3 regions of the Marinomonas pontica genome follow, and region 2 is predicted to be linked to each of the others. Evidence: predicted binding sites of a transcription regulator. Region 2 holds the regulator's gene; each other region holds the start of a gene.

Region 1 (10,670 bases), 590 kb from region 2:
TGGATCTGACATGATGAGGGCGTCTGGATTGAGATCGATGACCGGCGCTAAGTCGTCAAGGTAGGTTTTTAATTTGGCATTATGGGGAGCAATATTGCTGACCACGTAAAGTTTTTTGCCCAGCTGGTGAGCTTCATTTATGCCGATACCAAGTTTTTCCAAGTCAAACTCGTTATTACGCACTCGCAATGAATAGCGTGGTTGACCCGCGTATACCGCGTCTGCCCCGTAGGCAAAAGCATAACGCAGGTTTTTTAACGAACCAGCTGGAGAGAGTAATTCTGGAAAGAAGGCTTTTTCTTGAGACATGAGGTTCACCGATCGATCAAAACGGGCGGAGTTTACCTGTGTGTTGATTGAACTCAAGCACTGTCGGTGGGATGACTTGTTTAAATAAAACGACTTTGATGCAGGTCAAAAATGTAGGAAAAACCCCCAAAAAAACGGATCAAGAGACCCGCTTTTTTGTATCTGTCTGTTAGTGAGCCTGATGCGATTTAAAAGTCGTAGGCGGCAGTAACATACACGCGACGTCGTTCACCTACGAAAGAGCCGTTTTTCTCCGTAAACCCACTGACGGCGTATTCTTTGTCGAATAGGTTTTTGATGTTCAGCTGGAATTTCCAATCTTCCCAGCTTGTTTGCCAAGACGCATCATAAACTGCATAGGGTTTGATGGTTTGTCCTTGACGGTTGATTTGGTCACTTACATAGTCTGCACCGAAGGCAATGGAGGAGGTGATACTTGGGAAATCGTATCGAGTCCAAAGGCCGAGCTGGTTATATGGCGTATTGGCAAATCGGTCATTATTAGAGTACTGAATATCCGCGTCGGTTGACTCTTTTACTACTGTGTCGTTGTAGGCGTAATTGACGTTTGCTACCCAACGAGGTGTGATATCGGCCATCACATCAATTTCTATGCCCTGACTGCGAACTTTACCTATCGAAACTAATAGACTGGCGTCATTTGGGTCTTCCTGAAGGATGTTTTCACGAATGATGCGATACGCAGCAATGTTTACATTTAGCTTGTTTTGCAGCCAGTAAGTACGCAAGCCCGCTTCAATTTGATGGCTTTCTTCTGGGTCGAAATACCCGTCAGTTGACGATGCTTGGTTGGAAGCAGACTGAGGTACGAAACCTGTTGATGCGGACACATAAGGCTTAATGTGTTCATTTAGTGCGTAGGTTGCCCCTATGCGCGCAGAGTAGCCGGTGTCATCGTATTCGGTTTCTGTATTTTTTATATTATTGGTGTATTTTTCTTCGTATCGATCAAAGCGAACCCCCGTGGTTAAATCCAGTTTATTGGTGATGGCCCATTGGTCTTGAGCAAACACACCAACACGGTCTAAAACGGTTTCTTCGTCTTTATAAAGCGGCATGGTGTAGTCGCTAACGTTGTCTGTGTACTGAGGGTTGCTTAGGCTTAAATCTGATACACCAGAACTTGAGTTTGATCGGTAATAAAGAAAGTCACCATAAAGATGGAAGTAATCTGCGCCGACTAAGACGGTGTGGTCACCTAATTCAGCAATTAAATTACCTGCGACCGTAGTGCCTTTTTTGTTGCGAACTTGGTCGCGATATTGACGTGTTACCATATCGCTATCAGTCGAAGAAATTCCGGTCACTTCATGGTATTTCTGCGTTTCGGTATTTTCAAAATAGCGTAATGTTAAATTACTGGTTAGCCATGCGTTAATGTCATGATCTAAGCGTGCTTGAAAGACTTCGGCATCCAGCTCTTGGAAATCACTTGATGAGTTCGAGTTCCAAGACGTATCGGCCAAGAAATTACCGTCGTCATCCGTAGGGATACCGCGTAATCGCGCCCCTGAAATGTACTGATGAATCTTGGTGTATTGAAGATTCAGCGTGTTGTTGCTGTCGATATCCCACGCATAACCAAGATCAATGATCTGATTTTCTTCTTCTACGTTCGTGCGGTACGAATCCTGTCCGTCTGAGTAAACACCAACTCGGTAACGCTGAGACGCATCTTCATTTGCGGGGCCAGAGGATTCAATGCTACCGCTTAAAAAGTCTTTGTTTCCGGCACTGATTTTCAGCGTATTTTTCTGTTCATACGTCGGTTTTTTGGTGACGTAGTTGATAACGCCGCCCGGTTCACCTGCGCCGTACAGGGCGCCAGATGGGCCTTTTAAAACTTGTACTTGTTCAATGGTGAACAGTTGTGGAATAGAAAAACCACTGAAAGGGTCGCCACGCATACCGTCATATAAGATTTCATCTTGATTGAAGCCACGCAGTGTTACGTTGGCGACATTGTTTTGCGACATGCCTGAGATTGAGCGGTATAAATCGGTGATTTGTCTTGCCGCTTGGTCTTCTATTAATGCTTCTGTGACTACTTGAACCGACTGCGGCGTTTTGTCGATAGGTGTTGCGGTTTTTGTCGCGAGTGTCGCTTCGTCTTCCTTGTACAACGATAAAGCACGTCCTTGTACTTGCAGTGTTTGAAGTTCTATGTCGGATCCATCCTTAATTTGAGCATCTCCCTCATTGAGATACACACTTTGCTCAGTATTGCTTGTTGTCTCTGCAAGCAGTGCTGTCGAAAACACAAGCGCCCCACAGGCTTGCATCATGATTAAGGTGGTTCTTAGTGCCATAGCTAAACCCGTTATAATGATAATTAAACGCGCATGTTAGTGTTTATGATAGTCATTTACAAATGAGAATTGGCGAACAAAACTTACAATAACTGCGAAATACTTGGGGTGAGGGACGTTTTGGAAAGGGAGTCAGCCAGAAAAACACGAGAGGTGCCTTTCTGGCTGTAAGCAGTGCAGGCGTGTTTAGGCTTTTTCAGCGGCCAGTCTGGTTGCCTTGATGTACCCTTGCAAGGTGTCTTTTAGTTGAAGGCGCTGTTTCTTCAATTTTTCTTCTTCAAACGTGGCTGCTGGCACAATTTCTTGCTCGATTTTCTCAACCGCTTTTGTCAGGTGGTTGTATTCGTCATACAGCTTTCTGAAATGCGCATCGTCCATTTTTAGTTGATGAATGTCGTCTTTGAATTCTGGGAATTCATTAATAAGTGTGTGGTCTTCAATTGGCATAACTTTCTCCTTTAAGTGTTTGCTTTAAGATTAGGTTAGCCTAGTTAAGCGATTTCTCTCTTGATGCTTGTCAGGCTTTCCTTAGATTGTTATGGCTTGTTTATGGCGCTTTTCAAGCGTTAGGAAGCCAGTATCGGAGAGGTGTCATGGTTTGATGGATATCTTTGCTTATATTTGACGAAAAAGCCGCAGTAGAGCACCTTGCTGCGGCTTATTTCGGTTTTTATCTAAACTGTCTCGTTTCGCCCAATCCAACGCGTATTGGTTAGAAGTTGAGTTCGACTCTTGGTTTGCTGCTCTTAGAAAGGTCTATTTCTGGCGAGCAAAGGAAGATTCTGGACGATGTAATCCCTTCACTTACCAGATAGTCTTTTAGGTGGTCAGCGCGTTTTTGCGCTAAATTTCTGGCTTGCTCTTTGGTCTCATCGTCAATGGATACCGGTGGTTTTTCAAATCCTAAATCCACAAAACTGGTCACGCCGCAGGCTTTAAGTTGGCTGTCTTTTTTGTCCTTCATTAAGGCGGTAAGCTGGTTTAAAAATGCCTCTTGCGAATCGTTCAAAGTGTCTTCTTCAGCGTTGAAAATGAGCGGTTCTACTCGGATTTTCAGCAGCTGGTCACCCGCCAGTTGAGCAATGCTAATGACGTTGGCATAGGGAATAAATGTTTGCATTAAGTAAGTACTGGAAGCGGTATACAGGGCTTTTTTCACCGGTAAGAATAGGAAGTCTTTCCAGCCAAATTCTGGGTTATTGATGTCCCCAGACAGTGGAATGTTTAAGTCTATATTGTTGTCGCTGTCTTTTAAGATACCAACAGCAATGTTCAAAGGCACTGCGCCGGCTCTTACGACGGAATTACTGTCTTGGCGGCCACCTAAGTCAAATTCTCTCAGTACAATGTGAGAATCACCATTTAATGTGCCGCTTTTTGCCTCTAGGTTGAGATCCAAATCGAGTTGACCGGAGTCGATTTGATAGCCTAATACGTTGGCGATATACGACGAAAAAGGCGGCAGCTCGGCTTCTCGCACTTGGACTTTGCTTTGAAGCGTTAACTTATCGGCCAGCGGCCACACCGTGGCGTCGGCTTTCAAAGTTGTGTATTTGCCACTGCGCGCTTTGAATGAAAACACAGTTGCTTGGTCTTTTTTCTTCGAATTTAAGTCGCGTAAGGACAAAGTTTCTATGTCCAGTGATCGCTTCAGTGTTGGCGTGATACTTCTATCTTGGAAGTAAATACTGGAAGCGCCCGTGGTATCGTACGCACCAAGAACCACATAATAGGGCGCTTTAAAAGCGGGATCTTGTGCATCCGTGGCGATAGGTGCGACATCATTTTCTCGTGGTACGGATTTAGTGTCTGGTGTCGGCTGGGTTGCATCTTGTTGATCTGCGCCACTGGTGAACACAAGGTTTTCAATGCGCTTTTGAGCATCAATCATTAGGTTAATAGTAAACGAATCGGCGGTGATTTGTTTGATGTCTGCACCGTCTTGATTGGCTGTCACTTCCTCTATGCGGATGTGATTGACATGGCTTAGAGATGGCAATGCCTGTTTGGTGGATTCCGTAAGTATCTGCGAAACGGTTAGATCATCGAGGTCTAACTGCGTCAGCGTGACGTTGACATTGTCGCCTTGTTGGCTAAATGACAGATCGTTCAAACTGGCGTTAGCCCAAGACGCGATGCGTTTATTATCGGTCAGTAGACTGTCTAATGCGCTGCTGGAAAAGTTGATGTTTTGTCCTGTAATTCTAGGTGACTTCCCCATTTTTTGTTCAAAATCGAGTTGTTTTGCTGTCAATGTTGCTGCGCCTAATGACACCTGTTTTTCATCGATGTGTTTTGCGTTGACACCCTCAATAGCCACCTTCAACTGATCGTTTTGGGCAGATAACGCATCATCACTTTTTGTTAGTGATAAGGTATTCGACAACGTAAACACATCATAATGAGCGGTATTTCCAGCTTGTTGTACGGCCAATCCATTGCTTTGTATGTCTGTAAATAAAGACACACTGACAGCGGCTTTAGGATCCATTGCCACGTCCACATCTTTTAAGGCAATGTGCAATTGTTTGTTTTGCACGGCAAGACTGTCTAACGATAGTGCTAATGTGTTCACGTCGAGTGTTGTGGAGGCTAGGTTGGCGTTCAGCCCGGACTCTTTATCTTGTTTGATCGTAAATGGTGTTTTCAGCGCTAAGTCGTCAAACACTATGTGCTGGCTGGCTTGAGCAAAACGGGATTTGCCCAATTGCGTTATTAGATCGCCCGTTGCCGTTATGCCCTGTTCACTTTGTTTTACATCAAATGGTGTGCTGAATTGAAGCGTTGCAAGTTGTACATCAAGATCAGCTTGAGCGAAATACGGCTTTTCCAGCGCTAAGTCTAGGCGACCTTTTGCAGTCAATCCTGATGTATCACGAGAGATATCGAACGGTAGGTTCAGAGTCAGTTTGTCCAGTTGTGCTTGGCGGTCTTCTTGAGCAAAAGACGACTGTGTGGAGTCTAATGTCATGGTGCCTGTAGCGGTTAATTGGTCGGCAGAAACAAAGCGAAGGTTAGCTTGGGACAGCTGCAGCGAGGTGGATTTGGTTGAGGATCTGTCTTGTTCGCCTAGTGGTAACGTTAGGTCTGTGATTTTAGTGTCCAGCGTCAGGTTTTTAATGTCATAAACGGCGCGGTTATTGACAGATTGCAGTGAGAACAGAAGGCTTGCATTCAGATCGAGTAGACCGCTTCCTGTGTTGTAGGGAGCTGGCAAAAAGTGTTTGAAGCTGCTGATCATCAGGCGAGTGTCTGTGATGTCGATGTTCGCATTTGCTTGTTCCGGCGAATAGTCGAATTGGCTGTCTAATGACATTTCAGCCTCATTCACTAAGACAGATGCGGCGATATTACCTTGCCATGTCAGACCTTGACCCGATAAATCTTCAATGCGCAATTGCTTTAAAATAACGGTATCGGATTTAACTGGGGTGTTTAAGTCCGCTTGTCGAGATAGAGAAACTTGCCCATCGCGAATGGTAAACTCCGGTAATGTAATCGACCAGGGCGTGCTGGCTGTGTCAGCGGAATTTTCTTCCTCTGTAGATGCTTCTGACTGGTCTGTCGGTGCAATGAATTGTGTCGTATTGATACCAGCCACGATCCAATTTTTTTCCTTTTGAGCGACTGTTAGGTGCAACCCTTCAATGTTTGCTTCAGAAATATGCACGGTTTTGGTGAACAGAGGCCAGAATTCAATGCCGAATGTCGCTCGCTTTAGCGACAAGGTATCGTGTGTTTTATCGTTTATAACAATGTTTTTTACATCAATTTTGGGTGGGAAAAAATCAATCGATAATGCCCCTACAGAAAGGTCTTTACCTTGCTCGTTCAGGTAAGCGGTAAGATAGTGTTGCGCCACATAGGGAGTAGCAAACCAGATGGCTGTGACAAGGCCAGTAACAGCGGCAAAGGGGTAAAAGACAAAGTGTTTGAAATGTTGGCGTGTCATCATAAAGTGCCTTTTGGTGAAGCGTATGAGGGGAAAAAGTTTAACCGTGTTCGTCTTTCTCTACTGTCTGATCTGTATTTTCGGAACGCAGCGGCATGCGCATTAAATAGGTTGTGACGCAAAGGCCAATCACGATTAATCCGATGGTGGCCCAAAAGCGAGACACGATAAAAATGGAGATCGCCATGCCCGTCCACATGAATAAAATGGCGCGGTTTCTGGCGTGTTTTGGAATGCCGTCAGAAGACTGCCAATCCCGAACAATAGGGCCAAAAAATTTGTGCTCAAGTAACCAAGTGTGGAATCGATTTGATGATTTAGAAAAGCACCAAGCGGCCAATAAAACCAAGGGGGTTGTGGGGAGTAAAGGCAAAAAAATACCAATAATGCCAGTGATAAGTGAAAACCACCCAAGCATTAAATAGAGAATTCGCTTTCCTTGCATAGGCTTGCCCACGTAAAAGGTAAAAGAAATGGGCTGTTATCTCGCCAACCCATTTCCATTATGCGGTTATTTTCCAGAATTAAAAATAGCCGCCATGCTGTCTTCTGGTTCGCTTTCCACCAGTGGCCATCCACCAAGGCGTTTCAAACGATTCACCATTTCGCAAAAGAGTTCAGCGGTTTTTTCAGTGTCGTATTTCGCTGAGTGTGCTTCGGAGTTGCTAAACGGGATAGAGGCCGCTTCACACGCTTTCGCTAACACAGTTTGTCCATATACCAGCCCTGCTAAACTTGCCGTATCGAAGCTCGAAAATGGGTGGAATGGATTGCGTTTTACATCCGCTCGCTCAATGGCTGCGTTTAGGAATCCGTGGTCAAATGCGGCGTTGTGCCCCACCAAAATGGCGCGTTTACAGCCTACAGATTTCAGTTCTTTGCGAACTTTTGTAAACATTTGAGACAGCGCTTCTTCTTCTGGCATGTCCTGTCTATCAGGAGCAAACGGGTCAATGCCGGTAAAGTCGAGCGCTGCTTTTTCAAGGTTTGCGCCTTCAAATGGCTTGATCAAAAATTCTAATGTTTCATGGATGTATAAATCGCCATTTTCATCCATTCTTAGGATGCTGGCCGCCATTTCTAACAAAGCATCTGTTTTTTGATTAAAGCCTGCGGTTTCTACGTCGATAACAACAGGTAGGAAGCCGCGGAATCGATCTTTGATTTCATGGTTTGACAAAAGAAGGTCCTTAATTCTGCCGCTTGATCAACAGTAACGGTATACAATAGGATCGCATCATAACACATTTGATAATGCTTGAACGAGATGTCTAAATGGGAATTCCCCAACAACTTCTAATTCGCACCACATTTTTATTGGCCGCTGGCTTAGCGTGGACGCAGGCTAACGCCATTACACATTACCAATCGGGTATTTCGGATTCTGAGTGGCTTCTTGCGGGCGATATTTTTTCTTGCAGCTTAACGCATCCCGTGCCGAATTATGGCGAAGGTCATTTTATAAAAGAAGCGGGCGAACCGATGAAATTCATCCTGCAACCGCAGAATGAAAAGTTGGGCCCTGGCCAAGTGTATATTATTTCCCAAGCGCCTGATTGGTCGCCGGGCGTGAAGCCAGAAACGCTGGATATTTTACCTTACCCAGGTTACGGGTTAACCGTGGAAGTGGGTGGCAAAGTGGCGGAACGTATGTTGACGAGCTTGGATCGTGGTCGACATCCAGTGGTCGCTGGAACTGCGTGGGAAAACAGCCGAGAAACCGTAGAGGTGGGGCTGTCGAACATTAATTTTGCGCCAGCCTACAACGAATTTAGACGCTGTTTGTCCAGTTTATTGCCCGTTAATTACGATCAGATTGCCAGAACAGCGGCCTTGTTTACGACAAACGGGGTTGATCTTACGGACCGAATTAAAGCTCGTTTAGATTTGGTGGCCTTGTATGTGTCTTCCGACCCCAGTGTGGAATACATTTACATTGATGGTCACACAGACATCATTGGTTCGCGTCGAGATAACCGAGAATTGTCTAAAATACGTGCCGAAAAAGTGACGGCGTATTTGCTTGAGAAAGGCGTGCCCGCGGCCAAAATTATCTCTCGTTATCATGGTGAACGTTATCCTTCAGCGACCAACAATACGGCGCAAGGTCGAGAACGTAACCGACGTGTGACGATTCGTTTGGAAAAAAATGAGGCGAGTTGATTTGCCGATTTTCTGATTGTCTCTGAATTGTAAGAAATAGCCCTGTTTTGCCGATTTATCTGTGTAGAACGGGGCTTTTTACTTGCTAAGCAAGAATCGAGATCTTACACTTACCACCCCTTTTTTTAAATTATTTGCGCCGCCATGTACTGGTTTGAAAGCATTGGTGAGGGAGCGCGAGCTCGTTGAGGAGAATAGAGATAATGTCTGACGTGAAGAAGGTTGTGCTAGCCTATTCAGGCGGCCTAGATACTTCCGTAATCGTGAAGTGGCTTCAAGAAGAGTATAACTGTGAAGTGGTTACCTTTACCGCTGATTTGGGTCAGGGTGAGGAAGTAGAACCAGCTCGCGCTAAAGCTCAAGCGTTGGGTATTAAGGAAATCTACATTGAAGATTTGCGCGAAGAATTTGTTCGCGACTTCGTTTTCCCTATGTTCCGTGCCAACACTATTTACGAAGGTGAGTACCTATTAGGTACATCGATCGCTCGTCCATTGATTGCAAAACGTTTGATCGAAATTGCCAATGAAACGGGTGCGGATGCTATTTCTCACGGCGCGACAGGCAAAGGTAACGACCAAGTGCGTTTTGAACTTGGCGCGTACGCATTGAAACCTGGCGTTAAAGTGATTGCACCTTGGCGTGAATGGGACCTAACGTCTCGTGAAACGCTAATGGCTTACTGTGAAGAACACAAAATTCCGGTTGATTTTTCGACTAAAAAGAAAAAATCGCCTTATTCTATGGACGCTAACTTACTGCACATCTCTTTTGAAGGGGATCAGTTGGAAGACCCATGGACAGAGCCAGAAGACGACATGTGGCGTTGGTCTGTTTCTCCAGAAAATGCACCAAATGAACCTACTTACATCGAAATTGGTTACGAGAAAGGCGACCCAATTTCTATCAATGGTGAAGCAATGTCTCCTGCAACTATCTTGGAAACATTGAACAAGATTGGTGGCGCGAACGGCATTGGCCGTGTTGATATCGTAGAAAACCGCTTTGTTGGCATGAAAGCGCGTGGCTGCTATGAAACACCTGGCGGCACTATCATGATGCGTGCTCACCGCGCCATTGAGTCTATTACACTAGACCGTGAAGCGATGCACCTGAAAGATGAAATGATGCCTCGCTACGCTAAATTGATTTACAACGGTTTCTGGTGGTCAGAAGAGCGTCGTATGATGCAAGCTTTGATCGACACATCACAAAAATACGTAAACGGTACAGTGCGCCTTAAGTTGTACAAAGGTAACGTAAGCGTGGTTGGTCGTCAGTCTGATAACAGCTTGTTCGACAGCAAAATTGCGACATTTGAAGACGATGCTGGTGCTTACGATCAGAAAGACGCAGCAGGCTTCATTAAGCTGAATGCACTTCGTATGCGTATTGCCGCACAAAAAGGTCGTGGTTTTCTAGATAACGACAAGTAATCACTGTCTGTTTTAGAAAATTAAGCTTTCAAAAAACGCTCCGTTCTTGCAGAATTGGGGCGTTTTTTATTTTTTGTACGCTTGGTCAATATTTGTGATTAGATCGACTGAGTTGACTGCGTAGTGGTGTTGGGTAGGACGATCTACCGTAACCCATGTTCATACTGAAGGAAGGCTATAATGACAATTTATAATGTTGGCTCGATTAACCTCGACCACCTTTATCAGCTTGATCACTTTGTTCGACCTGGTGAAACCATGGCCTCAGACAGCTACCAATGTTTACTGGGTGGTAAAGGGGCAAATCAGTCTGTGGCGTTAGCCAAGGCAGGGGCTGACGTTAAACATGTCGGTGCTGTGCATCACAGTGATCAAGCGGTGATTGATCAGTTAGAATCGCTTGGTGTTAACACGGACTTAATCAAGCGAGTAGACACAGCCACAGGTCATGCGATTATTCAGCTCACCAAAGCCGCGGAA
Region 2 (10,670 bases):
AACAAATTGCAGAGCAGTTTGGTGCATTGAACACTCAGAAAAGCCAGTTAAGTTCAGCGTTAGCTGCACTTGATGAAGAACGCAATCGTCTAACATCCAACCCGAAATACGATGCAGAATTTGCCAGTGAACGATACTCTCTTCTTGAAGGTAGCATGGTTAACGGTGCGGCTATTTACAAGGAAGCCATCAGTCGGGCTGAAAAAGCCAGTGAAAAAGCCCGCAGTTTTGATCAGAAAGTCCGTAAAGAAGTGGCTGATCATTACGGTAAATATCATAACGCCAGTCTAGATAACGATGTTCAATTGGATTATTTGGAATCGAAGTTTGAAGAGTTCGAGCATTATGTTTCGTATCAAATTGATATTTTGAGTGAGACAGAATTAGCGAAATACGCTAAACGCGCTGAATTGGCTCGTAAAGAAGCGGAGGAGACATTCCGTTCAGACTATGTTTCTAAACTCAAAGATTCTCTTGATCAAGTTGCGCACATAATTCGCGAATTAAATCACAGTCTAAAACGTCGTCCATTTAACCAAGAAATCTATCAATTTCGTTACTACCCGAACGGTGACATGAAAGACATTCTGGATTTGGTGGAACGTTTTAGTGCGCAGGATCAAGCCAATGTAGGTGGATTATTCGACCCACACTTAAGCGATGATCCAGACCATGCACGCGCTATAGCATCGATACAAGAATTGATTTCTGATGAAGAAAAGCAGCAAGATTTAGCCGATTATCGCAAATTTTATAATTTTGAAGTCGATATTTTGGATGCTGAAGGCAATAAGAAAACCACGCTGAGTCAACGTATTCAGACAGGGTCCGGTGGTGAACACCAAATCCCATTTTACTTGGCAATTGCGGCGGCTTTGTCTACGACGTATCGTTTACATGAAACCATGGATGGCGAAATTGTTGGCGGTTTCTCATTGGCCATGTTTGATGAAGCGTTCAATAAAATTGACATGGTGAAAACCTCTACGTGTATGGGCTTTATGAAAGACATTGGCCTTCAAGTGATCGCGGCAGCACCAGATGATAAGCGCGCGGTTATGGCGGCGAATATGGATACAATAATCAGTGTTTGGCGTGAAGGTGGGGCGGTATCGATTGACGTTGCCTACCCTAAAGAAAAGGGGCAAGTGTTGCTGAACGGGCAATTAGACACGCTTCCCACACCAGCATAATGGAGTTTCTATGTTGATACAGAATCAGATAGACCAACGCCTTAAAGATCACCTTAATATTTATGATATGACTCTCGAGAATGAGAGTCATATGCATAATGTTCCTGTTGGAAGTGAATCGCACTTTAAGCTTGTATTGGTCAGTGATGACTTTCAAGGCAAACGCCTAGTCCAGCGACATCAGTTGATTTATGGCGCCTTAAAAGAGGAAATGACACAAATACATGCCCTTGCTATGCATTTGTATACAATCAAAGAATGGCAAGATCGTCAATCGCTTGCACCCATTTCCCCAAAATGCCACGGAGGTGAGTAGGCGAACAGTCTACTCGATGAGCCAATGAGTATTAGCGTAGCTATCAATGACGAAAGCGATCAGGTTGTTATCACGATAGTGGGAAGCTTTGACTTCTCGTTGTTTAATGACTTTCGTGAATCTTACTCGGATCTCACTAGACGCTATAACACATACATAGTTGACATGAGTATGGTTGAATATTTAGACAGTGCAGCACTGGGTATGTTGCTTAGCATGAGGAATGCGATTGATGCTGAGTGTCATATTCAATTAAAAGGGGCCAATGATTTCATTAAAAACATTCTAATGATTTCTCGTTTTGATAAGCGCTTTGACATTGTATAAGGCGAAATAGATGAAATTATTATGCGTAGACAGTGAGTTAGTTTATCGCGAAATTATTTCTTTGTGCGCCGAAAAAGCGGGAGTGCTGGTTAAAACCGTAGATAACTTTGACGATGCTGCCGCCGCCTTTGTTGAATTTGCGCCTGATATTGTGACGTTAGACGTGATCATAAAAGGTGGCAATGGCCTAGATTTAGTTAAAAAGCTTAAATCTCTAGCTGGACATCGTTTTGTGCCCATTATCTTTCTTGCATCGCAAACGTCAGACCCGGTTATGGACAGTTGCTTTAAAAACGGCGCTGATGATTTCATTCCAAAGCCGTTCAATGAAGTATTGTTTAATATTCGTTTAAAAACTCATATGCGGCATGTCGAATTGATTAAAGAGATGTATCGCAAAAACAAAGCGCTGACTTTTTATCAAACTGTGATTGAACGCGAACATGAAATGGCGCATCACGTTTTGGATCATATCCAAACACGCAGTGAGCAGAATTCAGAAAGCGTTGCTATTACAAGGCTGTCGGCGGCCAGCTTTAATGGTGATTTGGCATTGGTAAAAACACGCGCTGATGGTGCGCGTTTGGTTTTTGTCGGCGACTTCACTGGGCATGGCCTACCGGCATCCATTGGCGCTTTACCGGTGATGCAGGCTTTTTTTGACGCTGTCGATGATTTGGATGGCATTAATAAATTGGCCAGTAAAATAAACCGAATACTCCTCAGCGTTTTGCCAGACTATATGTTTTGTGCGGGATACATCATGCTGATAACGACCTTTGGTAAAATCACCTATTGGGGAGGAGGCATGCCCAATGCGTTTATTCGTAGAGTGTCTGGTCAGCTTGACTTATTGCGATCGTCCCATATGCCGTTGGGGGTATTGTCTGCGGAAGAGTTTGAATCCGACCTTCAAGAAACCGAGCTTTTGGCTGGTGATACCTTGATTATTATTTCTGATGGTGTACTAGAGTTAAAAAATGCTTCTAATGAAATGCTTGGAAGTGAGAGAACTCAGTCAGTTATTCAAGAATCATATTCTCAAGTGAGCTTATTAAACGCTCAGAAGACCGCAGAAAAAAGGCTGGCAGAATACCGTGGGGAAACCGAGCAGCTTGACGATATAACACTTGTCGCGTTACGCAACACCTGCCTGTGATGCACAGACAGGTGTCTATTGAACTTATCGTTTCCCGCCTTTTTTCTTGTTCTTGTTGCCTTGTGTTTTTGCTTTAGGTTGCGCCTTTGGGAAAGGGCGTTTTTCAGGCTCGGTTCGCAATACCAAAAACAAATCCGTGACGACTTCAGGAATCTGAGCAATACACGAATTGGTTAACTTTTCACTTTCACGAATTTGAACCACTTCTTCGTCATCAAATAAATCGGAAGCGACCATAATAGGAAGAAGCAACTCTGCAACGACTTCTTCTTTTTCCGACTCGAACCATTGGCTTTCTGTCATGAAAACGCCTTCCATGAAGCCCGTCGCCCATTCTTGTAGTTCACTTAATTCCTCAGGAGAGCTTCCCATTTCTAGCTCGCAAGGAATTAAAAAGCCTTCTTCTGATTCTAACTCTTTCTGAATATCAACAAACAAGCGAGATAAATACTGAAGAATTTGCTTCTCTTGCTTTTCATTTTCGAATGTTGGTGTGTCTTCGAAGATGACGGGTAACCATTTATCTTCCGTTATCGGAGTAGGGCAAATAGAAAGAGCGGTCAAAAAGCCATGAGCCATCACAAAGTTCTGACATTCCTCATGAACCTGATCAGAATCCAAAAAATTTTCTAACGTCTCTAGCTCAAGGTCATCAAGAGGTTGGTGTGCCATGTAAATGTTTCCCCAATACAAATTAAGTGTCCGATTCTAGCGAAAACAGGGCGAAAAATCGATGCAGAAAGTGACGGGTTAAGAGATAATTCACAAATGAATGAAAAGACTCTCACACTTTCCCGTTTAGGCTACTCCGAATATCGTCCCTTGCAAGAAAAGGCGATCGATGCTTTGTGCGAAGGGAAAGATGTATTGCTCGCTGCGCCTACCGGCGGTGGGAAATCATTGGTGTATCAGGCAGCAGGGCTGATCCGAAACGGTGTGGCCATTGTTGTCAGCCCACTATTGTCTTTAATGTCTCAACAAGTAGAAGAGTTAAACAAAAAAGGGATTAGAGCTAAATTCCTAAATTCGACCTTAAACCCAGGCGAGCAAGACGATTTGGTATGGGCGTTGCGTCATCAGCACATCGATTTACTCTACTTATCACCAGAAAAATTAGTGCAGCCATCTGTTATTGGCTTCTTGCACAGTTTTGATATCGCCTTATTTGCCATCGATGAAGCGCATTGTATTTCTCAGTGGGGGCGATTTTTCAGACCGGAATACAGCCAATTAGGACAACTTAAGCAGGCTTTTCCAGACATCCCTATCATTGCTCTGACAGGGACAGTTGATCAAAATACCATTCAGACAATTCAAACCTCGTTAAATTTGACCGATTGTCATGTGTTGCGAAGCAGTTTTGACCGAACAAATATAAAGATTCATATTGCGCAAAAGCGAAAAGCGAAACAGCAATTGTTGTACTTTCTGCATCATGAAGTACCCGGTGAAACGGGTATCGTCTACTGTCGTTCTCGTAAAAAAACAGAAGAAATCGCAGGTTGGCTAACCTCACTCGGGCTGCCAAGTTTAAGCTATCATGCTGCTATGTTAGATCAAGACAAACACACAAATCACCGCCTTTTCGCGGAACGACATGGCACTATCATGGTTGCCACAACCGCTTATGGAATGGGCATCGATATCGCTCATGTTCGATTTGTTGTGCATTTGGATTTACCCAACAGCCCTGAAGCCTATTTTCAAGAAGTTGGTCGAGCCGGACGAGATGGTAAGCCCGCTAAATCACTGCTTTTATATGGTTTGCAGGATATGTTACAGGCGCAACAGTTAGTGTCTTTTCACGAAGAAACAGACGCTCAACACCTGAATAATTTGTTTTATATTCTCGAAAATCGAGGGTGTAGAAGGCAAAACTTGTTGTCTCATTTCGATGAAAAAATTGACGCTTGCCAGCATTGTGACCGATGTTTGTCTAATCGCGCCGAACAAAATATGACGATTGCCAGCCAAAAATTACTGTCGTTGATTTATCATACACGGGGCGTACAACCTTTCTCTTTGTTGATACAAGTCTTGCTAGGCAAAAGGACGAAAGCGGTTTTATCCGCCAAAGCAGAGAGTTTACCTTTGTTCGGTAAAGGCAAAGAATTGAGCGAGGCTCAATGGAAGTCCGTCGTACGACATCTTATTGCGTTTGAATACATTACAATTGGTTCATCCCACACATTTACGGTTCAAATTAACGAAAAATCTCGGACAGTGCTTCAGGGCAAAGAGCAAATAATCGTTCCTAACGAACAATACTATCCCACTATGGAAGAAGATCAGATCGGTCGAGAAGCACTACGATGGCACAAGGTTTTAGCTTGGAAATCCACCAGTGAAACAAACAAACTGAGTGACACCCAATTAAGACTTATTTGTTCGCAAAGACCTAAGTCCGTAGCCTCATTGAGTCGATTGACTGGATTATCTAAAGAATATTTCGTTGATTTTGCGGAAGACTTGATCAAGTTGGTAAATGACATTGATTCCGAAGAGGTTGTTTCTGGATGAATGCACTATCAAGAAAAGCACGACACAGCCTCGAAGAAGAAGCCTTAGAACACATCAACAACAAAGTTGAGTCCTGTTTTGAAAGGGCGGATGTGTTTTTTAATAATCGATTTAGGCGGCCTGTTTGTAACCTTAAACAACGCGGAAGGGCTGCAGGAACCGCACACCTGCAAAAGAACGAGCTGCGTTTTAATGTGTATATGTATCAACAAAACCCAAGTGAATTTATGGATACCGTAGTCCCTCATGAAGTAGCGCATTTAATCGTTTATCAAATATATGGCAATACAGTTAAACCGCATGGGAAAGAGTGGCAAGCAGTGATGATTAAAATCTACGGGCTTAGGCCTAACCGTACACACACATTTGATACACCTCCGCAAAAACAAGCGTACGAATACCAATGTTCATGCCAAAAGCATCAATTTAGTAAACAGCGTCATAGTCGAGCGCAGAAAGGAACTGAGTATATCTGTAAGGGCTGTAAATCAACCTTACAGTTTGTAGACAAAAGCAAGTAATAAGCCATTCTTCTCCTTGTAATAATGAATTTTCATGCACATTTGCCTTATGTTCTTCATTTTTGATGCGATTCCAGCCTCCTTATAGTAAGATGAGCCCGTTTTGTTTACAGCGTATATATGATGGATTTATCTAATAGACCCAAAGAAAAGTTAGAGCTGAATAAGCTCCAAAAGCGTCTTCGCAGACTGACAGGCCAAGCTATTTCCGACTTCAACATGATTGAAGACGGTGACAAAGTAATGGTGTGTTTATCGGGCGGTAAAGACTCTTATACCATGCTTGAGATTTTACGAAATTTACAAGCGAGCGCTCCTATCAATTTTAGTATCGTTGCGGTTAATTTGGATCAAAAACAACCAGGTTTTCCGGAGCATATTCTACCTGCCTACTTGGAAGAGTTAGGGGTGGATTTCCATATTTTGGAGCGTGATACTTACAGTATTGTTAAAGAAATCGTACCAGAAGGCAAAACGACTTGCGGCCTTTGTTCGCGCTTACGTCGTGGTTCTTTGTACGGTTTTGCCGAAGAAATAGGGGCAACTAAAATTGCTCTAGGGCACCATAGAGATGACATTCTCGAAACGTTATTTTTAAACATGTTTTTTGGCGGAAAATTGAAATCCATGCCACCAAAATTACTAAGTGATGATGGTAAACATGTTGTTATACGCCCTTTGGCATACTGCAAAGAAAAAGACATTGAAGCGTTTGCTACGATGAAGGAATATCCCATTATTCCATGCAATCTTTGCGGCTCCCAAGAGAATCTTCAACGACAAGTTGTGAAAGATATGCTGCAAAAGTGGGAAGTAGAATTTCCTGGTAGAACGGAAACAATGTTTTCGGCTATGCAGAATGTTGTTCCATCGCACTTAGCAGACACAGAGTTATTTGATTTTAAAGGTCTAAAGCAAGCGCCAGATGCTTTGAACCGACTGAACATAATTTCGTTATAGGATATTTCTAATGAACTTTACGTATAAAACATTGCTTCTTACTGCTGGAATACTTGGAGCTTCTGTTGTTAATGCTTCTACAGCGGGTGTGAGCTTAACCAATGAAACTGTTAAAGGTGACGTAAACTTAGACTTGGGAAGCTTTGGTATCGATGCGGGTATCACCCATGATAAAGACGAAAGCACGTCGACTGCTCACCTTGGTCTAAGCGTACAAGACTCAGACACAAGCGGGCCGTTACAAGTTGGCATTGGCGCACGTTTGTACGCTATCGATGCGGATTTAGATAATGAAGATGATCTGTCAATGGCGCTGAGCTTAGGTGGTTGGTACCGTTACACGATTCCACAAGCTAATCGCGTTAGTATTTACGGCTCATTGTACTATGCGCCCGAAGTATTATCCTTCACTAATCTGGATCACATGTACACATATGAGTTCCGAGCAGAATACATGACGATGCGCAATGCACGTGCCTACATTCGCTATGGTAAGACAGTGACTATTTACGATGACAATACGCGTAAAGAGTCAAACAAAGGTTTGTCTGTCGGTGCTACAGTAGACTTCTAGTTCTAGATTTCTGGACGATATAAAAAAGGTGGCCTAGGCCACCTTTTTTATATCAAGTTACACTCTTTTATATCTGTTACAATCAATCGCCGTCGTAGGCACACAGACTAAAAACTGGAATATCGCTGTCGCGTAATTTTTGGCTTCCACCCAAATCAGGTAAATCAATAATTGCCGCCACTTCTTTAATATTTGCGCCTTGTTTTGTTAGCAATTTGATTGCAGCAAATAAAGTGCCGCCGGTTGCAATCAAGTCGTCAAACAATAAAACTTCATCTCCAGCCTTTACAGAGCCTTCTTGGATTTCAAGCTCTGCTTCTCCATACTCAAGAGCGTACTTTTGAGAGATGGTTTTGCCAGGCAGCTTGCCTTTCTTGCGAACCAAAATCAGTGGCTTTTGAAGTTCATACGCTAAAACAGCAGCGATCAAAAAGCCACGCGCGTCGATACAAGCAATGTGCGTAATATCTGTAGCCATATAACGATGCACATAAGCATCCACTACCATTCTCATCCCTTTAGGATCACTAAAAATAGGGGTGATATCTCGGAAGCTGATGCCTTGTTTTGGCCAATCTTCAACCGTTTGGATTAGCGATTTAACGTAGTAATCATCGTAGAGCATTATGGTATTGCCTCAAAATCATTCAAATGTGAGAGATTTTACCACAATCACTAGCAACCCCAACGAGTTTTTGCATTTCTGGGAAATCAACTATTTCAATTTCTTTTCCGTCTACATGGATCAGTTCACTTTTCTGAAAGCGAGTAATGACACGGCTCACCGTTTCAACTGCTAGTCCCAAGTAATTGCCAATTTCGCCACGAGACATAGACAAACGGAATGAGCTGGCCGAATAGCCTCGTTTTTTGAAGCGATTCGAAAGATTTAAAAGGAAAGAGGCCACTTTTTCATCCGCATTTTTTTTACCGAGTAAAACCATCATTTGTTGGTCATCTGAAATCTTACGGCTCATCACTTTAAACAGTTGGTGCTTTAATGATGGTATCTGAGACGAAAGCTCTTCTAGATGGCTAAATGGTATCTCACAGACGGTTGTTGTTTCTAAAGCCTTGGCAGAAACAGGGTAGGTGTTGGAGTCAATGCCGCTTAGGCCTACCAACTCACTAGGGCAATAAAAGCCAGTAATTTGTTCTTCACCAAAAGAGGTAATGTTAAACGTTTTTAGTGTTCCAGAGCGAACAGCGTAAACGGAATCAAAGGCTTCACCCTGACGAAAAAGGAATTCACCTTTTTTGAGTGGTTTTTTACGCTCAATAATTTGGTCCAATCTATTGATGTCTTCATCAGCTAGAGCAATTGGAAGGCATAGTGCACTTAAACTGCAGTTCTGGCACTGCGAAGTTAACGTGCTATTAAAACGCGAATGTGTGTGTGTCATTGACATTTAGCTCTCCCTGAGATCCATCTATATTACTTTAGAATATTTTACTGTGTTGTTTAAATGCTTATCGAAAACCATACAAATGCATCGAATAAGCAAACGCCCACGCTCGGTAACCTTAATTGTGGTCTGCATTCCACACTGGTCTATTTCAATCATTCCATCTTCTAGCATAGGAGATAGCTTGTCCATTTCCTGAGAAAAATAATCGAAGAAATGAATTTTGTGCCTTTCCTCTACCTCTGTAACGTCCAATTTAAATTGAGATATGAGCGTCATAATAACCTGATGTCTAACTCTATCATCGTGGTCACTAATGTACCCTTTTGCAATCGCTAGTTGACCTTTTTCAATACTACTCCTATAAGCAGATAAGTCTGTGTAGTTCTGTATATAAATGCCATTTAAATCGCTAATAGCAGACACACCAAAAGCCACTAAGTCTGTACCAGCATGTGTTGTGTAGCCTTGAAAATTTCTTTGTAACTTGCCTTGTTTTTGAGCAAGCGCTAATTCATCGCTGGGTTTAGCAAAATGATCCATACCAATGTAATCGTAACCCGCTGCGGTTAGGTATTCGATGCTCATTTTTAATAAATCTAGCTTGATATTGGGTAAGGGAAGAGTGTTGTCTAAAATGCGTTTCTGAGCACGAAACCGCTCAGGCAGGTGCGCATAGTTAAACAATGAAATACGTTCAGGAGACAATGAAATCACCTGATCAAGAGTTTCTTTGAATCCCTCTAGTGACTGGTAGGGCAGGCCATATATCAAATCAAAATTAATGGATTTAATGCCCAGTGAGCGAGCATTGTCCACAAGCTCAGACACCATGGTAAGCGGCTGAACCCGATGAATGGCTTCTTGTACTTTAGCATCAAAGTCTTGCACACCAATACTGATTCGGTTTATTCCCATTTCCGTCAATAATTTCAGCTTTGAATAGGTAATTTCTCTAGGATCTATCTCAATACTGTAATCTTGAGTGCCATCATTTACTAAATTGAAATACTGTTTGATGTTTTCAAACAGAGTTGCGATCAGCTCTTCTGTCAAAAAGGTGGGAGTTCCACCGCCAAAATGCAACTGCGTAACGTCTCTGGTGTGATCGAGCATCAGGCTACGTAGCCTCATTTCTTCACCGAGCAGTTCGACGTATTCCACACCTTTGTCATATTGCTTTGTCACAATTTTATTGCATGCACAGTAGTAACAAAGGTGTGCACAAAATGGTATGTGGAAATATAAGCTCAAAGGGGCATCCGATGGCATTAACATCTTGTCGATTAGAGCAATCTTACTGATTGCTGGATCAAACTGTGGCGCGGTCGGGTATGAAGTATAGCGGGGCCCAGATAAATCATACTTACTAATAAGTGAAGAATCCCAAATCATCGTGTGTTCCTATTAAAATTTCTAATAGGAAGTCTACTCTTTAGCGGTGTGGTCTTTTCTGACGCAGATCAATAATTATCATGCTGACAGGATAAAAACACACAAACCTTCCCCAAAAATTTTCGACCACCGTTCTCAGCGAACGTGGAATTTGATTTAATGGTTTTTTTAAAATCTGAATACTATGAAAACATCACATTTTTACCTCGCCCATGGTGCGGGAGTCGGTCATAAAAATGAATTTATGACGCAGCTTTGTCGCTCGCTTTCAGAAGAAGCGCAACAGACCGTGTATCCTG
Region 3 (10,670 bases), 610 kb from region 2:
TTATTAGGGCGTTACGCCCGTAATGTCCGATGGTTGCGCTACCGTGCTTTAACCCATACCTCTTTTAACGTTGTAAGAGAAAAGCTTACTCAACGCGCTTTTGCGAATTTGTTCTTAATTCGCTTTATCCCCGGTTTGCGAACCATTGGTTTTACCTTGAGCGGTTTTTTTTCTATCCCACTCCCGCTGTTTATGAGCGCCGTTCTGCTGGCGACGTCCCTATGGACGTTGGTGGTGTTTACGTTGATATATCAGCTCGGAAACGTTGTGTTTTCTGCATTGGCCGAATGGAAGTGGGGGGTGATCCCCTTGGCCTTTGTTTTGTTGTTTTTGATGAATCGTTTTCTGACACCGTCTTTCACACGAGGTAAGTTATGAGCGCCATGACAGAAGGGCGGTTCATTTCGCCTGGTAAAATGAATGCGGGAATGCCGCTGCTGGAAGTGGAGCAAAACGCCAGTATTTCCCCTTATGAATTTATGCCGAGCTGGTTTTTCTATGCGCCAGTGGTCATACAGAGCCTTGCGTTGGGTCTGCGTCATGGTGACCTGTGTTTGCCGTTAATTGCCAACCCAAGTATTAAGTTGAGTGGCATGGTAGGCGAATCCAAGACCGATATTTTGAACTTGGCTGGCCCTGTTGCGAAACAGTGGATTGAGCCTTTTATTACACTGACGAAAAATGCTCATAACCTTGATGCCCAGCTAGAAAGCGCTATGCAAGCCATGAACTCGGCTCAGCTGTCTTTTCCCATTGTGGCGAAGCCAGATTTGGGGTGTCGAGGTGTGGGAGTCAAATTACTGAAATCCAAAGCGCAGCTGCGCGATTATCTTCAAACGTTTCCTGCATCTGCGCGGTTTTTATTACAGCGTAAGGCTCCCTATCAAGCCGAAGCTGGTGTGTTTTATGTGCGTTACCCCGGCCAAGAACGAGGCAAGATTATTTCCATAACCTTGAAATACGCTCCCAGTGTGGTTGGTGATGGTACACACACTCTAAAAGAGCTGATCGAGCGTTGCCCACGAGCGGGTCAGCTCACGCATTTGTACTTTCCGCGTCATACACAAAAGCTGGATTGGGTTCCCGCAGAAGGCGAAGAGTACCCACTCGCGTTTGCGGGCAGTCACAGTCGTGGCTCGATTTTTCGTAATGGCAACCAATACATTTCACCCGCATTAACGCGTCGGCTTGATGGCATTTTGAAGGACGTAGACGGCTATTACTACGGTCGTTTGGATATCAAATTTGCAGACATGGAGTCTTTCATGGCGGGCGAGAATTTCTCCATTTTAGAAATGAACGGCGCGAGCAGTGAAGCAACACATATTTGGGATCGTCAGACCTCATTGTTTGAGATTTTTAGCACGTTGCTGAAGCAGTATCGCATTTTATTTGAAATCGGTGCGTTACAGAGAAAACGCGGAGTCAAAACGCCAAGTCTGCGTGCGTTATTGCAGGCTTGGCGTGAAGAAAAGTCATTGGTTCAACATTATCCAAGTACGGATTAGTCAACGCACTGTATGAAAGGAACGAGTATGCAATCGGTATGTAAAAAGAGCGCCGTTGATCTGCCGCAGTCCATCCCATATGCGCCTACGATTCAGGGGGCGCTGGAAATATTTGGTCAGGCATTGCGTTGCTTGCGCAGATTAGATGATGAGGCGTACCAAGCGTCGATGAAACCGTATGTGAGCAGCTCTATTGGGGAACATTTCCGCCATTGGTTGGACGTGTTTTACGCCATTTATCGAGCCAGCATTGTGATTGATTACAATCAAAGGCGCCGCGGTCATGACGTTGAACGATCGCGAAAGATGGCCGAAGACGATATTACTGTGTTGGTTCAGTGGTTGACCGGACTATCGGAAAAGCAGCTTAAAAAAAGCGTGACCATTGTGACGGAAGTGTCGGTAACACACACGCAAGATTGTCTTATGACATCGACCTTAGAACGAGAAATTACTTTTGCCGCGCTTCATGCAAACCACCATTTTGCGATGATCAATGTCGCAGCCAGTTTAATGAATAAGCCAATGGATGATGACTTTGGTATTGCGCCAGCCACAGCCACTTTTTTGCGAGGGCAATAACTATGTGTTCGGTTTCTTGGTGGATAGACGCATCGGGGTATCAATTGTTTTTCAATCGTGATGAGCAAAAATCCCGTGCGCCAGCGTTGCCACCTCAGACGTTTATTCTGCGAGGGGTTAAGGTGTTAATGCCGGTTGACCCTGTTGGTCAGGGCAGTTGGATCAGTGTCAACGAACACGGTTTGTCACTGTGCTTGTTGAATCATTACCAAGGCAAAAAGCCCGCTGGAGAGCTGATTAGCCGAGGACAATTGGTAAAGTATTTGTCTAGTGCGAAGACGATTGCGGAAGTGGCTCAGCGGTTTTCAGAATTGAAATTGGGCGTGTTTGCCCCTTTTACCCTGCTGGCATTTGAATTGGGTCATTCTACCGCACGGGAGTTGCAATGGAATGGGGAGTCGTTCTGTGTTGTGGCGGCGTTTTCGCCGTATTTCTCTTCCGCAGTGGCGCTGGAAGACGTAGTTACCTATCGACAATCTGTCTATGACGCATTACCTAACATTGATTCGCACACCTTGTTGGCCTTTCATGCTCAGCATCATCCAGAGCAATCGCATATGTCGGTTTGTATGCATCGTGATGACGCGCAAACGGTGAGTTTCACTGGCGTAAGAGTGTCTGAACAGCATCGACAAATGAGCTATGTAGCGGGGTCGCCTTGCACGCATTTGACGGCCGCGACGTTAGCATTAAAAACAAGTTACTTAGAAAAAACGGAATCTCACCCTGGTCTTTTTGTTTAACCCTAGTTTAGGAGTGCTTATGACGCGCTTAATGGTTTTTTTGACTTTGTTTATGAGTGGCTTTGTGGTCGCGCAAGATGAAATTTATACCGGCTATTTTAGCAATAAAGCCTTAGATGGATACGATACGGTGGCGTATTTTACCGACAATAAACCTGTGGAAGGCAAGCCTGATTTCGTGACCACATACAAAGGCGCGGATTGGTATTTTGTGTCGCAACAGCATTTGGATATGTTTGTGGCAGAGCCTGAAAAATACGCGCCGCAGTACGGTGGTTATTGTGCTTGGGCGATTTCAGCGAAAAACGATTTTGCCTCGGCTGACCCAAAAGACTGGGCCGTTGTGGACGGCAAGTTGTACCTGAATTACAACGACGACATCAAGCGCAAGTGGGATCAAAATCGTGCCTTGCACATTAAGCAGGCCGATGAAAATTGGCCCGCACTGATCCGCCCATAACCGCAATTCATAAGGTCAATTACGATGAAATCTTCTTTTATGAAACCGTCTTTTACTAAGTATGTTCCCGCTGTCTTTATCGCGTTTGTTTTTGTGCAGTCGTTGTTTTTTAAATTTACTGGGTCTTATGAAACCGACTATATCTTCGGTGTGTTGGGGACTTGGTCTGGTTTGGCGTTCTTTGGGCAATACGGTGGCTACATTATTGGTGTGGCTGAACTGATTGCGGCTCTTTTGCTGTTCAGTCGTTGGCATGGTGTCGGGGCTTTGATGGCGCTGGGAGTCATGAGCGGGGCGATTGTTTTCCATTTTTTCACGCCGTTGGGTGTGGTCATGCCTGAGTTTAACGCCGTTGGTGAGGTCATTGGCAATGATGGCGGTTTGTTGTTTGGAATGGCGTGTTTGGTGTGGTTAAGTGCGGCGTTTTTAACGCTTCGGGATACAAAACATCCGCAAGGCACTTTGAATCAAATTGTCGCTAAATGGGTGTATTGAGGAGCATTATTATGTTGGCTACTTCGACGCGTGTGTTGAGTCCTTTTCGTTTACCACGAGTCACACCATTTGGTGTGGGGGAATCGATTGTAGAATGGGCGACAGGACTCGCTGCATTAGATCGCTTGTACCAACATCGACCTCGTTGTCAGTCCTGTTTTGAGTTTATGCGTTATACCCTAGATGCATTGAATATTGACTATTCGATAGCCAAAGGTGGACTCAATAACCTTCCTCAAAAAGGCCCTGTCGTGGTTGTGGCGAATCATCCTCTTGGGGCGATTGAAGGGGTGATATTGGCGGATTTGGTTGGTCGTGTCCGTTCTGATGTGAAAGTGTTGGCCAATGAACTGCTGAAGCGCTTGCCTGAAATCAGTGAGCTGTTTATTGGTGTGAATGTGTTTGGTGGCGCGTCGGCACAGCGCACGAATGGCAAAGCGATTCGCGATGCGCATCGACATTTAGCCGAGGGCGGTGTGCTGATTGTTTTCCCAGCGGGTGAAGTATCGACTTACCTCAAAGACACGCCAACGAGTGAGAAAACGCTGGCGGACATCGAATGGAGTCAGTCGGTGGCGAACTTCTTAAAGCGCAGCCACGCGATTACCGTACCGATGTTTATTAATGGACAAAACAGCGCGTTGTTTTATCAAGCGGGTCGTCTTCACCCTTTACTTCGCACGGCGTTATTGGGGCGCGAATTACTCAATAAACGATCGTCGGTCATTGAGGTCTCCATCGGCGACGCCATCCCGTATTCGGAAATGAGCCAATTTGACGACAATCGTGAGCTGGTGAGCTATTTGCGTTTAAATACCTATTTAATGAGTACGCAGCGAACAGACCGTGAAAGCGAGCAAGCAACGGCGGTGGATTTGCCGATTATTTCACCGCTAGCCCCCAATGTACTGGATGCAGAAGTGATGGCATTGCCAGACAGTATGCGGTTGTTAGAGCAGGGGGAATTCTGCGTGTATTGCGCACCAACACATTCTATTCCACAGCTGATTCAGGAAATTGGTCGAGTCAGGGAAGAGAATTTTCGTGCTGTGGGTGAGGGCAGCGGTTTGGCGTGTGATGTTGACAAATATGACTTGTACTACCATCAGTTGTTCGTTTGGCACCACGGTAATAAAGAGCTAGTCGGTGCCTATCGTATGGGATTAGTGGACCAGCTCATCGAGGCTCACGGACTGGATGGATTGTATTCGCGCAGTTTGTTTAATTATGACCATGCGTTTATAGACAGTTTGGGGAGCAGTCTTGAAATGGGGCGTTCTGTGGTCGCAGCAAAATACCAAAAAAGCCTACAGTCCTTGCTTTTGTTATGGAAAGGCATTGCGACTTTTGTGTCTCGAAACCCTCGTTACACGCACCTTTTTGGCCCTGTCAGTATCAGTAATAACTACAGCCAATCCGCACGTCAATTAATCGCCGCGACCTTATCGATTCATTATTACGATAAAACCAAAGCAGAATTGGTGACCGCCTCTACTCCGTTGCGAAATCGCGGTTCGGTGTTTTGGCAGCCGAATTTATTGTCGTCATTAACCAGTGTGGCTTTATTGTCCAATGTGTTGTCAAGAATGGAGCAGGGCAAAGGCGTACCGGTTTTGATTCGACAGTATTTAAAAATGAACGGCAAGTTGGTGTGTTTCAACGTTGATCCTGCTTTTCACAATGCTTTAGACGGCTTGATCGTGGTGAACCTTAAAGATGTTCCCTTGGCTATTTTGGGAAAATACATGGGACAAGAAAACGCCAGTGACTATTTGGCAAGCTAAGGAAGACTGCGCGAGTTGACGTCTTCAATGGCGTCAATCACGCGGTTTGGATACTGCAAATGCAGTAAGTGTCCAGCGTCTTGAATTCTGTCTATTTTGATCTCACTGTGTTGAAACAACTGGCTTGCGAAGGTGGCATTCTCTGGATCTACCAGTGTGTCTTCAGTGCCTTGTAATAAGGTGATGGGAACCTTTAACCCAGACAGTGTTGTTTGGGCATTGGCCAAGCTTTGAGACAGTGCCAGTACTTCTTTGTTTGAGTTATTCCATTTGTCTGGGATCAAAAAATCCGGCGTCCAATCAAGCAAGGTGTTGTACCAACGGCCTTCTGCCAGTGTTGGGCTCAGATCTCCAGCCAAAATCACCACGCCTCGCACGTATTGAGGGTAATCCGCCGCCAGTATGGGCACAAGAGAACCGCCCAAAGAATGCCCCACCAAAATGATTTTCTGTTGGCCGTTTTGTTCCCAAATGTTTTTTAGCATTAAACCAATTTGACTGGACTGTTTTTGTAGCTCGGTAGGGTAATGGCCCGCATAAGTGGATATTCCCCAGCCTGGTCGATCAATCGAAATGAGTCGAAAGCGGTCTTTTAGGGTGGCATTCTGAAAATATCGGGCAAAAGAAGACCAATCCCCCGGCGTTCCGTGCACAAAGACCACTGTATGGCGCGACATTTTGCTCGGGTCGCTGCTGGCATAGTGCAATTTGAAATCGCCGTCCGGCCCTGAAATATACAGTACATGGTTTTGAATCATTCCCGGTGTATTCGCCACTTGCCTGGCTATGTCTTCGTTCTCATCCAGCTCTTTTGGCATCGAACAAGCGGTTAATAGCAGCGTTGTTACGCTCAGTACAAAGAGCAAAACCTTGTTAGGCAAGCGATTTAGCATGGCTTTCATGGGCGAGTTTCCAACATTCAAACAGGTTAGATCAGTGCGAAATGATAATACATTTTAGCGACAAAGCGTGCAGATGATTTTGTATAGAATGGACTCGCTTCAAAACGCATGACAGCTCGATCTTTTTGCCTACTTATTTCTTTCACTCTCTTTATCTTGATCTAACGCAATGTTTCAAATCGCAACAGCACTCATAATCCAGCCTTATAGTAAGCCTCATACTGATTTGGGGCTTCGGTGGGCGTTGGATAACAAGAACACATACTAAGTAAGTGTCTACGATCGTCTTTTTTCTCAATCAAATGAATGGGTTGAAGTTATATGATTAACGAAGCTGTAGTGGAATTATCGCGGTTTCAGTTTGCTTTCACTGCTCTGTACCACTATTTGTTTGTCCCTTTAACACTAGGGATGTCTTTCTTGCTGGCTATCATGGAGTCTGTCTATGTTATTACCGGTAAGCAAGTCTACAAAGACATGGTTAAGTTCTGGGGTAAATTGTTTGGTATCAACTTTGCGCTAGGCGTAACAACAGGTTTGACGATGGAGTTCCAATTCGGGACGAACTGGTCTTACTACTCTCATTATGTTGGTGATATTTTTGGTGCACCTTTGGCCATAGAAGGATTGATGGCGTTCTTCCTAGAATCCACGCTGGTGGGTTTGTTCTTCTTTGGTTGGGATCGTCTGAGCAAGGTAAAACACTTGGTTGTGACATGGGGCGTAGCATTAGGCTCTAACTTGTCGGCTTTGTGGATCTTGATCGCGAACGGCTGGATGCAAAACCCAGTAGGTTCTGAATTCAACTACGAAACCATGCGTATGGAATTGGTCGACTTCGGTGCTTTGTTGTTTAACCCAGTGGCGCAGGTGAAATTTGTTCACACAGTATCTGCGGGTTACACAACGGGCGCGATTTTCGTGCTTGTTATCTCAAGCTACTACTTACTGAAAGGCCGTGATCTTGCATTTGCTCGCCGTTCTTTTGCCATCGCGTCTGCGTTTGGTTTGGCGTCTATTTTGAGCGTTATTCTTTTGGGTGACGAATCTGGTTACGAGCTAGGCGAAGTGCAAAAAGTGAAATTGGCGGCGGTTGAAGCGGAGTGGGAAACACAAGAAGCACCGGCTGACTTCACGCTAATCGGCTTCCCGAATCAAGAGCTTGAAGAAACCGAATTTGCTATCAAAATTCCGGGCTTGATGGGCTTGATCGCCACGCGTTCTTTAGACAAAGAAGTCGAAGGCATCAAAGAGCTGAAAGAGCATAATCGTCAACGTATTATCAACGGTATCTATGCGAATCAATTACTTGAAGAATTGCGCAGCGGTAATACGGATCCTTTGGTAAAAGAAAACTTTGAAAAAGTGAAAGGCGACCTTGGCTACGGCTTATTGGTTACGGCTTTCAATGAAGACATGAACAAGGTGACATCTGAAGAGATCGATCAGGCGGTGGAATACTCTATTCCGCAAGTGGCGCCATTGTTCTTCGCCTTCCGCATCATGGTGGGTTGTGGCTTTGTGATGTTGGTGGTATTTGCTGCGGCGTTTTATCAAAATGCGCGTCGTCGTATTGGTAATAACCCATTGTTCCTTAAATTGATCGTGTTGTGCCTGCCATTGCCTTGGATCGCCAACGAAGCAGGCTGGTTTGTTGCAGAATACGGTCGTCAGCCATGGGCGATTGGTGAAATCTTGCCGGTTCACGTTGCGGTATCCAGTCTAACTGCGACGGAAATTTGGATAACAATTGCTGGTTTTGCTGTGTTGTATACCGCGTTCTTGATTGCCGAGATGTACTTGATGATTCGTTTTGCGAAGCAAGGGCCTTCTAGCTTGCACACTGGTCGTTATGCACTTGAACAAGAAACGTCTCAGTTGAAGCAGGAGGTGTAAGATGGATTACGAATTATTAAAAGTCATTTGGTGGGTATTGATCGGTGTTCTATTGATCGGTTTCTCCGTGACAGACGGTTTTGATATGGGCGTGGGCAGCTTGCTAAAAGTAATCGGCGGCACGGACTCAGAGCGTCGTATTATGATCAACTCGATTGCGCCTCATTGGGACGGCAACCAAGTGTGGTTTATCACAGCAGGTGGCGCATTGTTTGCGGCTTGGCCTGTGGTGTACGCAACGTCTTTCTCTGGTTTTTATTTTGCGATGATGTTGGTGTTGGCGGCGTTGTTCTTCCGTCCGATCGGCTTTGATTATCGCTCTAAACTAGAAAACTCCAAATGGCGCACAAGCTGGGATTGGGGCATTGTCTTCGGTTCTGCTGTTCCACCGATCATTTTCGGTGTGGCATTCGGTAACTTGTTACAAGGTGTACCTTTTGAGTTTGACCAGTACCTTCGTGCGACTTACACAGGTTCGTTCTTTGGTTTGCTAAACCCATTCGGAATTCTTTGTGGCTTGGTTAGCTTGATGATGTTGATGACTCAGGGCGGTGCTTGGTTGCAAATGAAAACCGACTCTGACTTGCATCGTAAAGCCTGCCTAGCAACGGCTGTTACAGGAACATTGGCTGCCGTACTGTTTGTTTTAGCAGGTGTTTGGTTGGCATACGGAATTGACGGTTATGTGTTAACCAGCGCGATTGACGGCAATAAAGTACTAACGCCATTAATGAAAACCGCAGAAGTACAAACGGGTGCTTGGTTAGCCAATTACGAAAAAGTGCCAGCGCTTATGCTTGCGCCATTGATCGGTGTGTTGGGGATGTTGGGAGCCGCTTTGGCGGGATTGGCGAAGAAAGGCGCGTTGTCTTTCCTTAGTTCTTCATTGGGTATTGCTGGCATTATCGTGACTGCGGGCGGTTCTATGTTCCCATTCTTGATGCCGTCTTCAAGCTACCCAAGTATGAGCCTGACAATGTGGGATGCGACGTCAAGTGAGAACACCATGATGATTATGTTCGTGGTCGCCTGCATCTTCGTACCGATTGTGTTGGCATACACTTTGTGGAACTACTTTGTGATGTACGGTCGTCTGACGAAGAAACACATCGAAGACAACAATCATTCACTGTATTAGTCATTGGCTCTAAAGGGTGGAGCTCCCTGAGCTCTGCCTTCTTTGCAATAAATAGAGGAACAAAATATGTGGTATTTTGCTTGGGTTCTAGGCATTTTATTGGCGTGTTCATTCGGTATTATCAATGCCGTTTGGTTAGAGTTTAGTGGTTATGAAGGTGAAGAGGAGCAGAAGTAAATTCTATGACGAGAGAGAAGGAAGCAAAGAAGACTCGTCGAACTGGTCGAATCAAAACACCTGAAGCGGTATTTTTGGGCTCGTTGGCCAATCAACAATCTGCCAAATACCGTTTTGCGCAAATCGCAGGTGTGGTGTTCGCTGTGTCTTTGGTGCTGCAAGCGTGGGCATTTGCTAATGTGTTTTCTGACATGGCCTTGCAGCAGTCCTTTTCTCTGTCTCTTTTGGTTGTGGGGTTACTCGCTCTTTTGGTACGCGCTTTGGCGAGTTATAGCCGAGAGCGTATTTGCACCAGCGCAAGCCGTGACATACGTTACGGCTTGCGTCGTAATATCGTGTCGCATTTAACCTTGCTTGGGCCTGCGCGCCTGAGAATCGAAGAAGACGCGGCACTGTCTACTCGCGTCTATGAACAAATCGACGCGTTAGACGATTTCTTCAGTCGTTATAAACCACAAGTGTTTATGGTGACTCTTATTCCCTGTGTGATCCTGTTGTCTGTTGTGTCTATTTCCTGGATCGCCTTTTTTGTTTTTATGATGACCGCGCCATTGGTCATTATCTTCATGATTTTTGTCGGCCACAAAGCCGCACAAGCCAACCGTCGACAATTTAACGTCTTGGCCATGCTGTCCAATCAGTTTATGGATTTAAACCAAGGGCTGGCCGAATTAAAGCGTTTGCATCGCACATCTCAGGCCAGAGAGCGTTTATCCAACAGCGCTGCCGCTTACCAAAAAACCACCATGGGCGTTTTGGTCTTGGCGTTTTTATCGACCGCGACACTGGAGCTTTTTGCTTCCTTGTCTATCGCTATGATTGCCTTGTATTTGGGATTGGGGTTATTGGAAGTCTTACCTTGGCAAGTGGGTTCTTCCCCCGTTACGTTAACTCAAGCCATGTTCTTGTTATTGCTCGCGCCAGAATTTTATTTACCGCTGCGACAGTTGGGTAACGATTACCATGCGAAGCAAAAAGCCGAGGC

What was found. Region 2 encodes FNR, which switches genes on or off when oxygen is low (the NO sensors DNR and NnrR bind a similar motif). Its sites were predicted from a motif close to TTGATNTANATCAA; they were not measured.
Region 1: a site for FNR is predicted at 3,147-3,160, ahead of AABA11_RS05470 (HP1242/YdcH family protein). Genes of this name have one in related genera too.
Region 3: a site for FNR is predicted at 6,631-6,644, ahead of AABA11_RS05395 (cytochrome ubiquinol oxidase subunit I). Genes of this name have one in related genera too.

What each region holds. Positions count from the first base shown of each region.
Region 1 is NZ_AP027271.1:1,165,878-1,176,547, forward strand. It holds gene trhP (prephenate-dependent tRNA uridine(34) hydroxylase TrhP) at 1-309, opposite strand, end outside; gene AABA11_RS05465 (TonB-dependent siderophore receptor) at 498-2,639, opposite strand; gene AABA11_RS05470 (HP1242/YdcH family protein) at 2,826-3,086, opposite strand; gene AABA11_RS05475 (DUF748 domain-containing protein) at 3,352-6,594, opposite strand; gene AABA11_RS05480 (YbaN family protein) at 6,632-7,036, opposite strand; gene rnt (ribonuclease T) at 7,103-7,771, opposite strand; gene AABA11_RS05490 (flagellar protein MotY) at 7,867-8,754, shown strand; gene AABA11_RS05495 (argininosuccinate synthase) at 8,958-10,190, shown strand; gene AABA11_RS05500 (ribokinase) at 10,371-10,670, shown strand, end outside.
Region 2 is NZ_AP027271.1:1,754,312-1,764,981, forward strand. It holds gene AABA11_RS08170 (SbcC/MukB-like Walker B domain-containing protein) at 1-1,193, shown strand, start outside; gene AABA11_RS08175 (BolA/IbaG family iron-sulfur metabolism protein) at 1,204-1,509, shown strand; gene AABA11_RS08180 (STAS domain-containing protein) at 1,534-1,836, shown strand; gene AABA11_RS08185 (fused response regulator/phosphatase) at 1,847-2,995, shown strand; gene AABA11_RS08190 (UPF0149 family protein) at 3,020-3,667, opposite strand; gene AABA11_RS08195 (RecQ family ATP-dependent DNA helicase) at 3,764-5,515, shown strand; gene AABA11_RS08200 (SprT family zinc-dependent metalloprotease) at 5,512-6,036, shown strand; gene ttcA (tRNA 2-thiocytidine(32) synthetase TtcA) at 6,157-6,996, shown strand; gene AABA11_RS08210 (YfaZ family outer membrane protein) at 7,007-7,570, shown strand; gene AABA11_RS08215 (adenine phosphoribosyltransferase) at 7,653-8,195, opposite strand; gene fnr (fumarate/nitrate reduction transcriptional regulator Fnr) at 8,218-8,979, opposite strand; gene hemN (oxygen-independent coproporphyrinogen III oxidase) at 9,001-10,371, opposite strand; gene AABA11_RS08230 (alpha/beta family hydrolase) at 10,556-10,670, shown strand, end outside.
Region 3 is NZ_AP027271.1:1,145,212-1,155,881, forward strand. It holds gene AABA11_RS05355 (DedA family protein) at 1-378, shown strand, start outside; gene AABA11_RS05360 (D-alanine--D-alanine ligase) at 375-1,508, shown strand; gene AABA11_RS05365 (DinB family protein) at 1,536-2,090, shown strand; gene AABA11_RS05370 (NRDE family protein) at 2,093-2,833, shown strand; gene AABA11_RS05375 (YHS domain-containing (seleno)protein) at 2,853-3,293, shown strand; gene AABA11_RS05380 (hypothetical protein) at 3,318-3,788, shown strand; gene AABA11_RS05385 (lysophospholipid acyltransferase family protein) at 3,800-5,572, shown strand; gene AABA11_RS05390 (alpha/beta fold hydrolase) at 5,569-6,474, opposite strand; gene AABA11_RS05395 (cytochrome ubiquinol oxidase subunit I) at 6,796-8,370, shown strand; gene cydB (cytochrome d ubiquinol oxidase subunit II) at 8,372-9,508, shown strand; gene cydX (cytochrome bd-I oxidase subunit CydX) at 9,575-9,685, shown strand; gene cydD (thiol reductant ABC exporter subunit CydD) at 9,691-10,670, shown strand, end outside.